DNA from 2 places in the Fodinicola acaciae genome. Region 2 is predicted to be linked to the other one. Evidence: riboswitches for the same ligand, from Rfam matches in the RefSeq annotation. Region 2 holds a riboswitch; the other holds the start of a gene.

Region 1 (4,799 bases), 440 kb from region 2:
CTGCCGCCGTCCCTCGGCCAGCCGGACGGTGTCGGTGGCGTACGCGACCTCGCGGGTCGGAAAGTCGCCGGCCTCAGCCGCGCGGGACATCAGGTCCAGGCAGCGCCGTTGCAGCGGCAGGTCGTCCTCCAGATGCTGGACGAGCCGGCTCGCGGCGGTGGTGGCGGCGAGGCCGACCATCGACCGGCCTGGCCAGCCGTGCTGGTCGAGCACCTCGCGCAGCCAACTCGCACCGGCCGCCACCAGCATCGTCAGGCGGCGATGCAGCGCCTCGTCGGCGAAGCCGCCGCGAGCCCACGGCATCCGCAGCGCGGCGTCGACGCGGTCCATCCGCAGCAACCGCTGCCGGATCTCGGCGGCGGGCGGCACCGGCACTGGCGCCGGCGGTGTGTCGATCGCGTCGACCGCCAGCCGCACCTTGCCGCCGTCCCAGCCGTACGTGACGCGGCGGCCGGCCTCCGGCCACTCGAAGCTGACCTGCCCGTGTTGCGGTCCGTGGAGGTGGAAACGTACGCCCGCGTCGGCGGCGACGTGCTCGGGGATGTCGTCGAAGACGTGCTCCACGGCATCGCGCAGGGCGAGGCCGAGGCCGGACAGGGTCAGCCGCTCAGCGATCCGCGGCCACGGCAGTGGCGTCGGCGGGTCCGAGTCGGTGGCCGGCACGGTCGAGCCGACCGTACGCAGCGGTCCGCCCGAGAGCGGCCGGAAAAAGTACGGGACGTCGCCGTTGTCGAGCTGTTCGCGCTCGGACTCGTCGAAGTCCACCTCGGAATCGCCGGTGAGATAGATCGAGGTGGCGCGACGGATCACTCGCGCGTACGCGTCCGCGCTCTCGACGATCTCGCGGATCCGCTCCTGATGGCGGCAGATCGACGTCCAGGCCTCGAACATGCCGCGCAGCATGGCCGGCAGATATGGGCCGTAGCCGATCCGGCCGTCGGTGTCGCCGACGACGGAGCGGGTCGCGGTCCTGGTGATCGACCGGTCGCGCCGCAGCAGCGAGAGCGTGCCGTCCGGCTCCTCGGTCCAACAGACCGGCTGGCCGTCGACATCGCACCAACGAGCCTCGTTTTCCAGGCCCACGTGGTGCGTCATCCCGGTCGTCGGTGCATACACCAGCGCGGTGTGCGCGAGCCGCGGTGTCTCGGCGAAAAAGACCTCCAGATCGACCGGATAGAGCATCGGCTCGCCATCAGCGCGAGCGCCGGCCAGCAGGTTGCCACCGTGCAGATCCGTCATGCCAAAGGCAAAACAGGCCGCCGTCAACGCTCCGGCACGCCGCCAGAACTGGTCGGCCTCGGCGCTTTCGAGGCGCGTACCCGAAAGTGTGTGTCCGTCCTGTCGCCGCAAAACGTCCCACTGGCGCGGCCGCTCGACCCACTCCTGCCAGGAATAGCCGAGCCGGTCGTCACCGGCGCCTCGCCAGCTCGGCAGCACCGGCAGGCCTGCTCCCGCCAGCTCGTTGAGCATCGCGAAAACCGAGTCCTCGCCGAGAAAAAGCAGCTCTCCGGACGCCGGCCGCGGTTTGTACGCCACCCGGCCGCCGCCGGCGAAGTCGACGCGCAAGACCCGCTGCCCGCCGTTGTGCGTTTCCTCGCCATTGGCCCACAAGCCGGTCACCGGTCCGCGTAGTTCCGGCCGGTCCGGCCAACTCTCGCGCCGATCGCGTCGCAGTCGCGTCAGGAAAAGGTCAAGGAATGCCGCTGTCTGCGCACATCTCGCGGCCACCAATGTGTCGGCGTCTTTTTCCGCGCAGGCAACGAATGCCTCGCAGATCATCGGGCCGAAAAGGTCGCCATTGGCGACACTCAGCAGGTGCGGCGCCTCGAAGTCCTGCCTCGCGCACCAGGCGTCAAGGCGGTCGACGGCGGCCAGGAAGGGGGCGAAACGCGGCTCCGCGAGCGTACGCGCCAGGGCGCGCGCGTCGGCGTCGCCGGCGAGGTGCCGCCGCAGGCTCAACGTGTTGTCCGGTCCCGGTCCGACGACCGGCGGGAACATCCGCTCGGCGCGGCCGTCGCGCACCGCGGCCAGCAGCCGGCCCGCCGCCGGCGGCAGCGGACCGGAGCCGGCGTCGACGCCAGGATCGGTCATCCGGCAGGAAAACTCAGCCATCGCGCCGACGCACCTGCGGCCTCTCCCCCGGTCAGAAGCAGTAGACGTTGATGCACGTACAGCGCGCACACGATGGATTCGTGTGCCCGTCGGTGAGCGCCGCGACGGTGTCGTCGAGCTCTGGAATCTCGACCTCGAGGTCGCCGATCACCAGATCGAACTCGGTCGTTGCCTTGTCCTGGACAGGTGCGGTCACCTTGCCTCCTTTTCTGTGGACGGACCTACGAAAGACTGCATCCGGTCCACCGGGACAGACAAGGAAGCCGGCCGAGTTTTAGCGGAAAAACGATTTCCCGCCAATGACTGTTCCACTCGCCGCCGCGACATGATATGACGTCGCCACCAGTCGGCCGCCCCGGCGAACGAGGTGGCCGCGGGTGATAGCGGAGGCGTGTCGGGTCAGCCGTGGCTGGGCCGAAACTTTCGCCGCTACGCACAGAAGTTCGAGCCGTCCGGTGGCGATCCAGCCCGGCGTTGGCTTTGGACGCCGTGGAGATGTGGACGAATCGATTGCCGGGAAAGGATCTCGCGACGTTGCGCCTACCGTCCACATTGGACCGCCAGACCGCGACTGGATCACCCCGACAGTGCGCAGCATGACCGGTGACGGCACGGTGAAACGTAAGGCCTCGCCGATGACATCGTCGGTGCGGCCAGGATCCACAAAGGCGGCGACCGCGCCGAGCGCCTCGTCCTCGGTCAGGCCGAGCTCGCGCCTCCGGCCCGGCACCGTCGAAGTGTCGCCGCGGCGACACGCGCGTACGGCCGGAGCGGTCAGGTCGGCCAACACCGTCCGGTCCGGCGCCTGTTCGTCGTCGGCCATCACGTACCGCGCCGGTCAACCGCCCGATCAGCCCTCGGCGGCACGAAGCCGGCGCGCGGGATGGACATACGACTACTCGGCTGTGTGATGAGTCGCTGCGCGGTGCCGGGAATACTGCGACACTTGCGGTTGCTTGATCGCTAGGAATAGTTCGTGCGCTCCGGGGTCGGTGAAAGTCCGAACCGGCGGTGACAGTCCGCGAGCCCGCTGGCCTTGGCCGGAGGGTTGATCCGGTGGAATTCCGGGACCGACGGTGAAAGTCCGGATGGGAGGCTGCGCACGCGCATCCTGTGTGCGCGCTGCCTCCACCCCGGTCGGTGGCTGTGAGGGAGCGGGACGTGCACATTCTGCTGACGACCGGACTGACGGTCTTTGGCCAGTTCATCTCGTGGGCCGAGTTCGTCGGCCAGATCTGCGCGCTCGCGGTCGTCCTGCTGGCGCAGCGCCGTACGCTCTGGACCTGGCCGGTGCAGATCGCCGCGACCATCCTGCTGGTCGCCGTCTACACCTCCGCGCACCTCGGCGGCCTGGCCGCGCGCAACGTCGTGATCCTGCTGATCTCGGTCTACGGCTGGTGGGCCTGGCAGCACAACAAGGACGCCGTCTACGGCATCGCCGTACGCAAGGCCACCTGGCCCGAGCGCGGCCTGCTCGCCGGCGCGCTCATGGTCGGCACTGGCCTGTTTGCCTGGCTGCTCAGCGCGCTGCACGCGTCGTGGGCTCCGCTGCCGGATGCGTGGATCTTCGTCGGCACCGTCGTCGCCTTCTTCGCGCAGGGCCGCGGGCTGGTGGAGTTCTGGCTGGTCTGGCTGCTGGTCGACGCGGTCGGCGTACCGCTGCAGATCCAGTCGCACCTGTGGTTCTCCGCGGCCGTGTACGCCGTGTTCGCCGTCCTGGTGATCATCGGCTGGGTCTCCTGGGCCAGGTCCGCCCGCCTCCAACGAGAGCAGCGGCAACTCGCGCCTGCCAGTTGACCCGGAACGTTTAAACGCTCCAGCGAGCTCGCATGTAACAAAAGTGACCGCGGCACGCCTAAACGGCGGTCACTTTCGTTACCTGCGGCGAAACCCGTCGCAGGCTGATCAGCCAACGTCGAGGCCGGCGGCGCGGAGGACGCTGGTCGCGAGGCGTACGTGGACCTCGTCAACCATCTCGCCGTCCAGTACGCCGGCACCTGAGCCACCGAGCGCCGCCTGTCGCGACGCCTCGATGACCGCCTGGGCGTGCGCGATCTCGGCCTCCGAAGGCGTGAAGACCTCGTGCGCCAACGCGACCTGGCTCGGATGGATGCAGAGCTTGCCTGCGTAACCGAGGTCCCGGCCGACCGACGCGTCGGCGCGGAACGCGTCGGGGTCGCGGATCGCCGCGACGATCTGGTCGATCGCCGGTACGCCGGCCAGCCGAGCGGCCTGCACGACCTGGCTGCGCGCGTACAACACCTCGAGGCCGCCGGGCGTACGCCGGCCGCCCATGTCGACGGTGTAGTCCTCGGCGCCGAAGAACACCGCGGTCACCGGCGGCGCGATGAGCGTGCGCGCGTCGGCGACGCCCAGCGCCGTCTCCAGGCCGCCTACGACCACCTCCGGCGACCAGTCGCCGAGCGCCGAACGAAGCGTCTCCAGGTCGGACAGCCGCTGCAGTTTCGGCAGTACGAGGCCGACGACCTTGCCGGCCAGGCCGAGCGACACGACGGCGGCGATGTCGCCAGCGAACCACCGCGTGTCGATGGCGTTGACGCGTACGACCATCGGCACCGGCAGGTCCAGCGACGACAGCGCCTCGACCGCCGACGCGCGTGCGGTCTCCTTGTCGGCGGTCACGACGGCGTCTTCCAGGTCAACCACCGCGACGTCCGGCGAGAACC
Region 2 (4,799 bases):
GCGAGCAGGCGTTGCGCGCGCACGCGCGGCGCGGTGGCGGCGAGGAGGCCTTGCGCATCGCGATCGCGCGAGCCGAGGAGGTCGCGGGACGCTATCCGCGGCTGACCACTCACTCGACGTCGGCGGCCGGGATGGCCAGTCCGTTCGAGTTCGGCCTGGCCACGATCCTGGACGGCCTGGCTAGCCGAAGTGCGCGTTCGCGGCCGGCAGCGCGAGGAGAATGACGACCGCCAGGGTGCCGAGCGTGGTGAGCGCGAACCGTACGAGCACCAGCGGCCGGAGGATGGCCGGATAGGTCCGGCTGGCCGCGTCGACGATCGCGTACGCGTCGATGCCGGAGGCGGTCGTCGACTTCCGGAACACCGCGGCCGTGAAGCGCGCGGCGAAGACCTGGGTCGCGGTCACCAGGCCGCCGGCGACGACCAGCACCGGCGCGAGCACCCAGGTGGCGATCCGGCCGGCCTGGACACCGGCCAGGTTGACCGCCGCGAGCACGCCGATCACCACACCGATGGCCAGTGGCAACAGCATCTCGGTGGTGGTCTCGGCGAACCGTACGCGATGCGCCGCGAGCACACCCGCCGGGTGTCCCTGGCGGACCGCCTCGGCCTCGGCGGCGTGCTGAGCGGCGTCACCGTAACGGTGAGCGATCAGTGCGATGACAACGAAACTCGCCGCCAGCAGCAGCTGGAGCGCGGCGGCGATGGTGACCGGAACAGGCATGCCTATGGGTCCTCTCTTGAACTTAGTTCATGAACCATAAGACCTTTTTGAACAATGTGCAAGCGGTCTGGTGTCGGATTGGCACCAAAATGATGTGCCATGGATGACAGAAATATGTGTCATCTTCGTTGTCCGTGCTACGTTGCCAGGGTGGCCATGGATGACAAGCTCCGTTTCGCCGACCTGATCGGCCGGTTCTACGCACGTGAGTACGCGTTTCCGCCGATGGCCGGACGCCTGATGGGTTTCCTGCTGGTCTGCGATCCGCCTCGCCAGTCCATCGCCGAGTTGAGCGACGCGCTGCGAGCCAGTCGCAGTGCGATCACCGGCGCGGTGAAGATGCTGGAGGAGCGACGGATCGTCAGCCGGTGGCGCGAGGCCGGCGAGCGAGTCGACTCGATCGAGATCGACCCGAGCTGCCTGGTGCGGCCGCGAGGCTTCGACGGTGGCCTCTTCCATGAAATGGCGGCGCTTGCGCGAGAAGGCCTGACGCACCTGGACCACGACGCGCCGACGCAGACCGCGATGCTGCGCGAGGCGGTGGAATTCTACGAGTTTCTGGCCAGAAGGATCCCCGCTCTGGCCGATGAGTGGTGGTCGCAAAGAAAATCACGAGGTGAATAAATGGCTCATATCCGGATTCCGGTTGCTGACACCGCGCTGGACATCAACGACAGTGGCGATGGCCAGCCGGTCCTCTTCCTCAACGGCATGCTGGCACCGCAGACCGACTGGAAGCGCACGCTGCGTGAGCTGGGCGGTCGTTACCGTACGATCACCTTCGACGCGCGCGGCCGCGGAAAATCGGGGCCGTCAAAGGACTATTCGTTTGTCGGTGCGCTCGACGACGTCTCGGCCGTCGTGGCCACCACCGGCATCCGCCGGCCGATCCTGGTCGGCTGGTCGTACGGTGCCACGCTCGCCGTCCGCCATGCGGCGCGGCGTCCCGGCGAGATCGCCGGCCTCGTGCTTGTCGACGGCGGCATGCCTTTCCCGGCTTTCGGCAACGAGGAACAGGCTCGCATCCGCAAGCTGTTCGGCCGGATGGCGCCGATCATGTGGATCCTCCGGCTGATCGGCCGGACCAGCGTGCCGGCCAGGCAGGCCGCCGAGATCAACATCGAGAACTGCGACATCCTCGACCGGATCGCGCCGGATTTCGGCAGCATCGACTGCCCGATCACGTTCGTCCTCGGTACGAAGCGGCACACGGGCAGCACCGACGAGGAGGTGCGCAAGATGCGCGCGTCCGTCGCGCCGTTGGCCGAGAAACACGACCACGTCTCGGTGTTCGCGACGCTGCCGTCGTCGCACACCGAGATCCCGTTCAAGAACGCGGACACGCTCGCCGCCGCGATCGACGAACTTGCGCGAAAAGAGTCCGCACGGGCCACGTCCTGAGGAGTTTGACGTAGAAGCGTCAACAGCCAGGAGGTCGCAGCCCGGTGGACGGACGGCCAGCCGGCCGGTGTGGAGCGGGTCACGTCCGGCGCCGGCGGCGACGGCGCGTGCGACAATCGATCAGGTAAGAAGCAGTACGCGCTCCGGGGTCGGTGTAATTCCGAACCGGCGGTGATGGGCTTGACGGCCCTCAGTCCGCGACCCGTCCGCAGCCAGCGGCCGGTTGACCTGGTGAGAGTCCGGGACCGACGGTGAAAGTCCGGATGGGAGGATGCGCGCGACGCCACAGGCCTGCCTGTGGTGCCGCTTTCTGGCACCTGCCTGATCAACCCCGGTGACCATCGTCTGGCCGGGAGGCAGGATGTTCACTGGAATCGTGGAAGAGCTCGGCTCCGTGGTGAGCTGGAGCGATCTGGGTACGGCCGGGCAGCTGACGCTGCACGGGCCGACCGTCTCGTCGGACGCGAGACACGGCGACTCCATCGCCGTCAACGGCGTCTGCCTGACCGTCATCCGGACCGACGGTGAGCGGTTCACCGTCGACGTGATGGCCGAAACCCTCAAGCGGTCGACCGTCGGCGAGCTGCAGCCCGGCGACCCGGTCAACCTGGAACGGGCCGTACGCGCCAGCGACCGGCTCGGTGGACACATCGTGCAGGGACACGTGGACGACACGGCCACGCTGCTGCGCCGCGAGTCCGACGAGCACTGGGACATCGTACGGTTCCAGCTCGCCGCGGACACCGCGCGCTACCTGGCCGAAAAGGGGTCGGTGGCGGTCGACGGCGTGTCGCTGACCGTCTCCGGCGTCGGCGCCGACTGGTTCGAGGTCAGCCTGATCCCGACCACCCTCGGCCTGACCACGCTCGGCAAGAAAGAGCCGGGCCAGCGGGTCAACATCGAGGTCGACGTGATCGCCAAGTACGTCGAGCGGCTGGTGAGCGCGCGATGACTCCTTTTGACAGCATCGAGGACGCCATCGCCGACATCAAGGCCGGCAAGGCCGTCGTGGTGGTCGACGATGAGGACCGCGAAAACGAGGGCGACATCATTTTCGCGGCCGAGATGGCGACGCCCGAGCTGGTCGGATTCACCGTGCGGTATTCCTCCGGCGTGATCTGCGCGCCGGTCACCGCGGAGGAGGCCGACCGTCTCGAGCTGCCGCCGATGTATCACACCAACCAGGACCGCAAGGGCACCGCCTACACGGTCTCGGTGGACGCGCGCGAAGGCGTCCAGACCGGGATTTCGGCCGCCGACCGCGCACATACGCTGCGGACGCTCGCGGCGGTGCGTACGACCGCCGACGACCTGACCCGGCCGGGTCACGTCTTTCCGTTGCGCGCCAAGGACGGCGGCGTGCTGCGGCGGGCCGGCCACACCGAGGCGTCGGTCGACCTGTGCCGGCTCGCCGGCCTGCGTCCGGCGGCGGCCTGCTGCGAGGTCGTCAAGGACGACGGCTCGATGGCGCGGCTGCCGGACCTGATCGAGTTTTGCCGGGAACACAACCTGCGGCTGATCACCATCGCCGACCTGATCGCCTACCGGCGGCGCTCGGAAAAGCAGGTGGAGCGGGTCGTCGAGACCCGGATCCCCACCAAGTACGGCACTTTCACCGCGTACGGCTATCAGTCCACAGTGGACGAACGCGACCACGTGGCACTGGTCTGCGGCGACATCAGCGACGGCGAGAACGTGCTCGTACGCGTGCATTCGGAATGCCTGACCGGTGACGCTTTTGGCTCCCTGCGGTGTGACTGCGGTCCGCAGCTCGACGCCGCGCTGGCCGCGGTGCAGGCCGCCGGGCGGGGTGTCGTGCTCTACGTCCGCGGCCACGAAGGCCGGGGGATCGGCCTGATCGCGAAGCTTCGCGCGTACGAACTGCAGGACAAGGGCGCCGACACGGTCGACGCCAACACGTTGCTCGGATTGCCGGCGGACGCACGCGACTATGGGATCGGCGCACAGATTCTCGCCGATCTCGGTGTGCGTACGATGCTGCTGCTGACCAACAATCCGGCCAAACGAGCCGGCCTGGAAGGCTATGGACTGTCGGTCGTCGGCCAGGTGCCGCAGCCGACCCACGTACACGCGGAGAACATCCGTTATCTGCGAACGAAACGCGACCGGATGGGGCACGAGATCTTCGACCTGCCGGAAACGGGGGTGCTGTGAGCGGCGAGGGACGGCCGGCGGTCGAGCCGGTGGACGCCACCGGCCTGCGGCTGGGCATCGTGTCGACGCGCTGGAACCACCAGCTGACCGATGTTTTGCTGGAACGAGCGAGAATCGCCGCAGCCGAGTCCGGCGTGACGGACATCGTCGAGGCTCGCGTCGCCGGCTCGATCGAGCTGCCGGTGGTCGCGCAGGCCCTGGCGCGCCAGACCGACGCGGTCGTCGCGCTCGGAGTCGTGATCCGTGGCGGCACGCCACATTTCGAGTACGTGTGCGACGCGGTGACGGCCGGCCTGACGCGGGTGGCGCTGGACGAGAGCACGCCGGTCGGCAACGGCGTACTCACCTGCAACACCGTCGAGCAGGCCGAAGCCCGCAGCGGCCTGCCGGGATCGACCGAGGACAAGGGTTACGAGGCGACCATCGCCGCACTGGACTCCGCCGTGACCCTGCGCCGGCTGTCCGCTCCGGCACACCGCGCCGGCTTCGCCTAGAGAGAG

The links. Region 2 has a riboswitch for FMN ahead of GNX95_RS10335 (riboflavin synthase). Riboswitches for the same ligand answer to the same signal wherever they lie in the genome.
Region 1: it holds a riboswitch for FMN, as region 2 does, so the genes downstream of both, GNX95_RS12460 (nicotinamide mononucleotide transporter family protein) here and GNX95_RS10335 (riboflavin synthase) in region 2, are expected to answer to the same signal.

The regions. Positions count from the first base shown of each region.
Region 1 is NZ_WOTN01000001.1:2,664,747-2,669,545, forward strand. It holds gene GNX95_RS12450 (DUF4135 domain-containing protein) at 1-2,112, opposite strand, end outside; gene GNX95_RS12455 (hypothetical protein) at 2,144-2,308, opposite strand; FMN riboswitch at 3,087-3,216, shown strand; gene GNX95_RS12460 (nicotinamide mononucleotide transporter family protein) at 3,274-3,909, shown strand; gene GNX95_RS12465 (HpcH/HpaI aldolase/citrate lyase family protein) at 4,018-4,799, opposite strand, start outside.
Region 2 is NZ_WOTN01000001.1:2,221,400-2,226,198, reverse strand. It holds gene GNX95_RS10355 (TetR/AcrR family transcriptional regulator) at 1-224, shown strand, start outside; gene GNX95_RS10350 (hypothetical protein) at 181-723, opposite strand; gene GNX95_RS10345 (GbsR/MarR family transcriptional regulator) at 880-1,347, shown strand; gene GNX95_RS10340 (alpha/beta fold hydrolase) at 1,348-2,124, shown strand; FMN riboswitch at 2,259-2,403, shown strand; gene GNX95_RS10335 (riboflavin synthase) at 2,486-3,076, shown strand; gene GNX95_RS10330 (bifunctional 3,4-dihydroxy-2-butanone-4-phosphate synthase/GTP cyclohydrolase II) at 3,073-4,299, shown strand; gene ribH (6,7-dimethyl-8-ribityllumazine synthase) at 4,296-4,793, shown strand.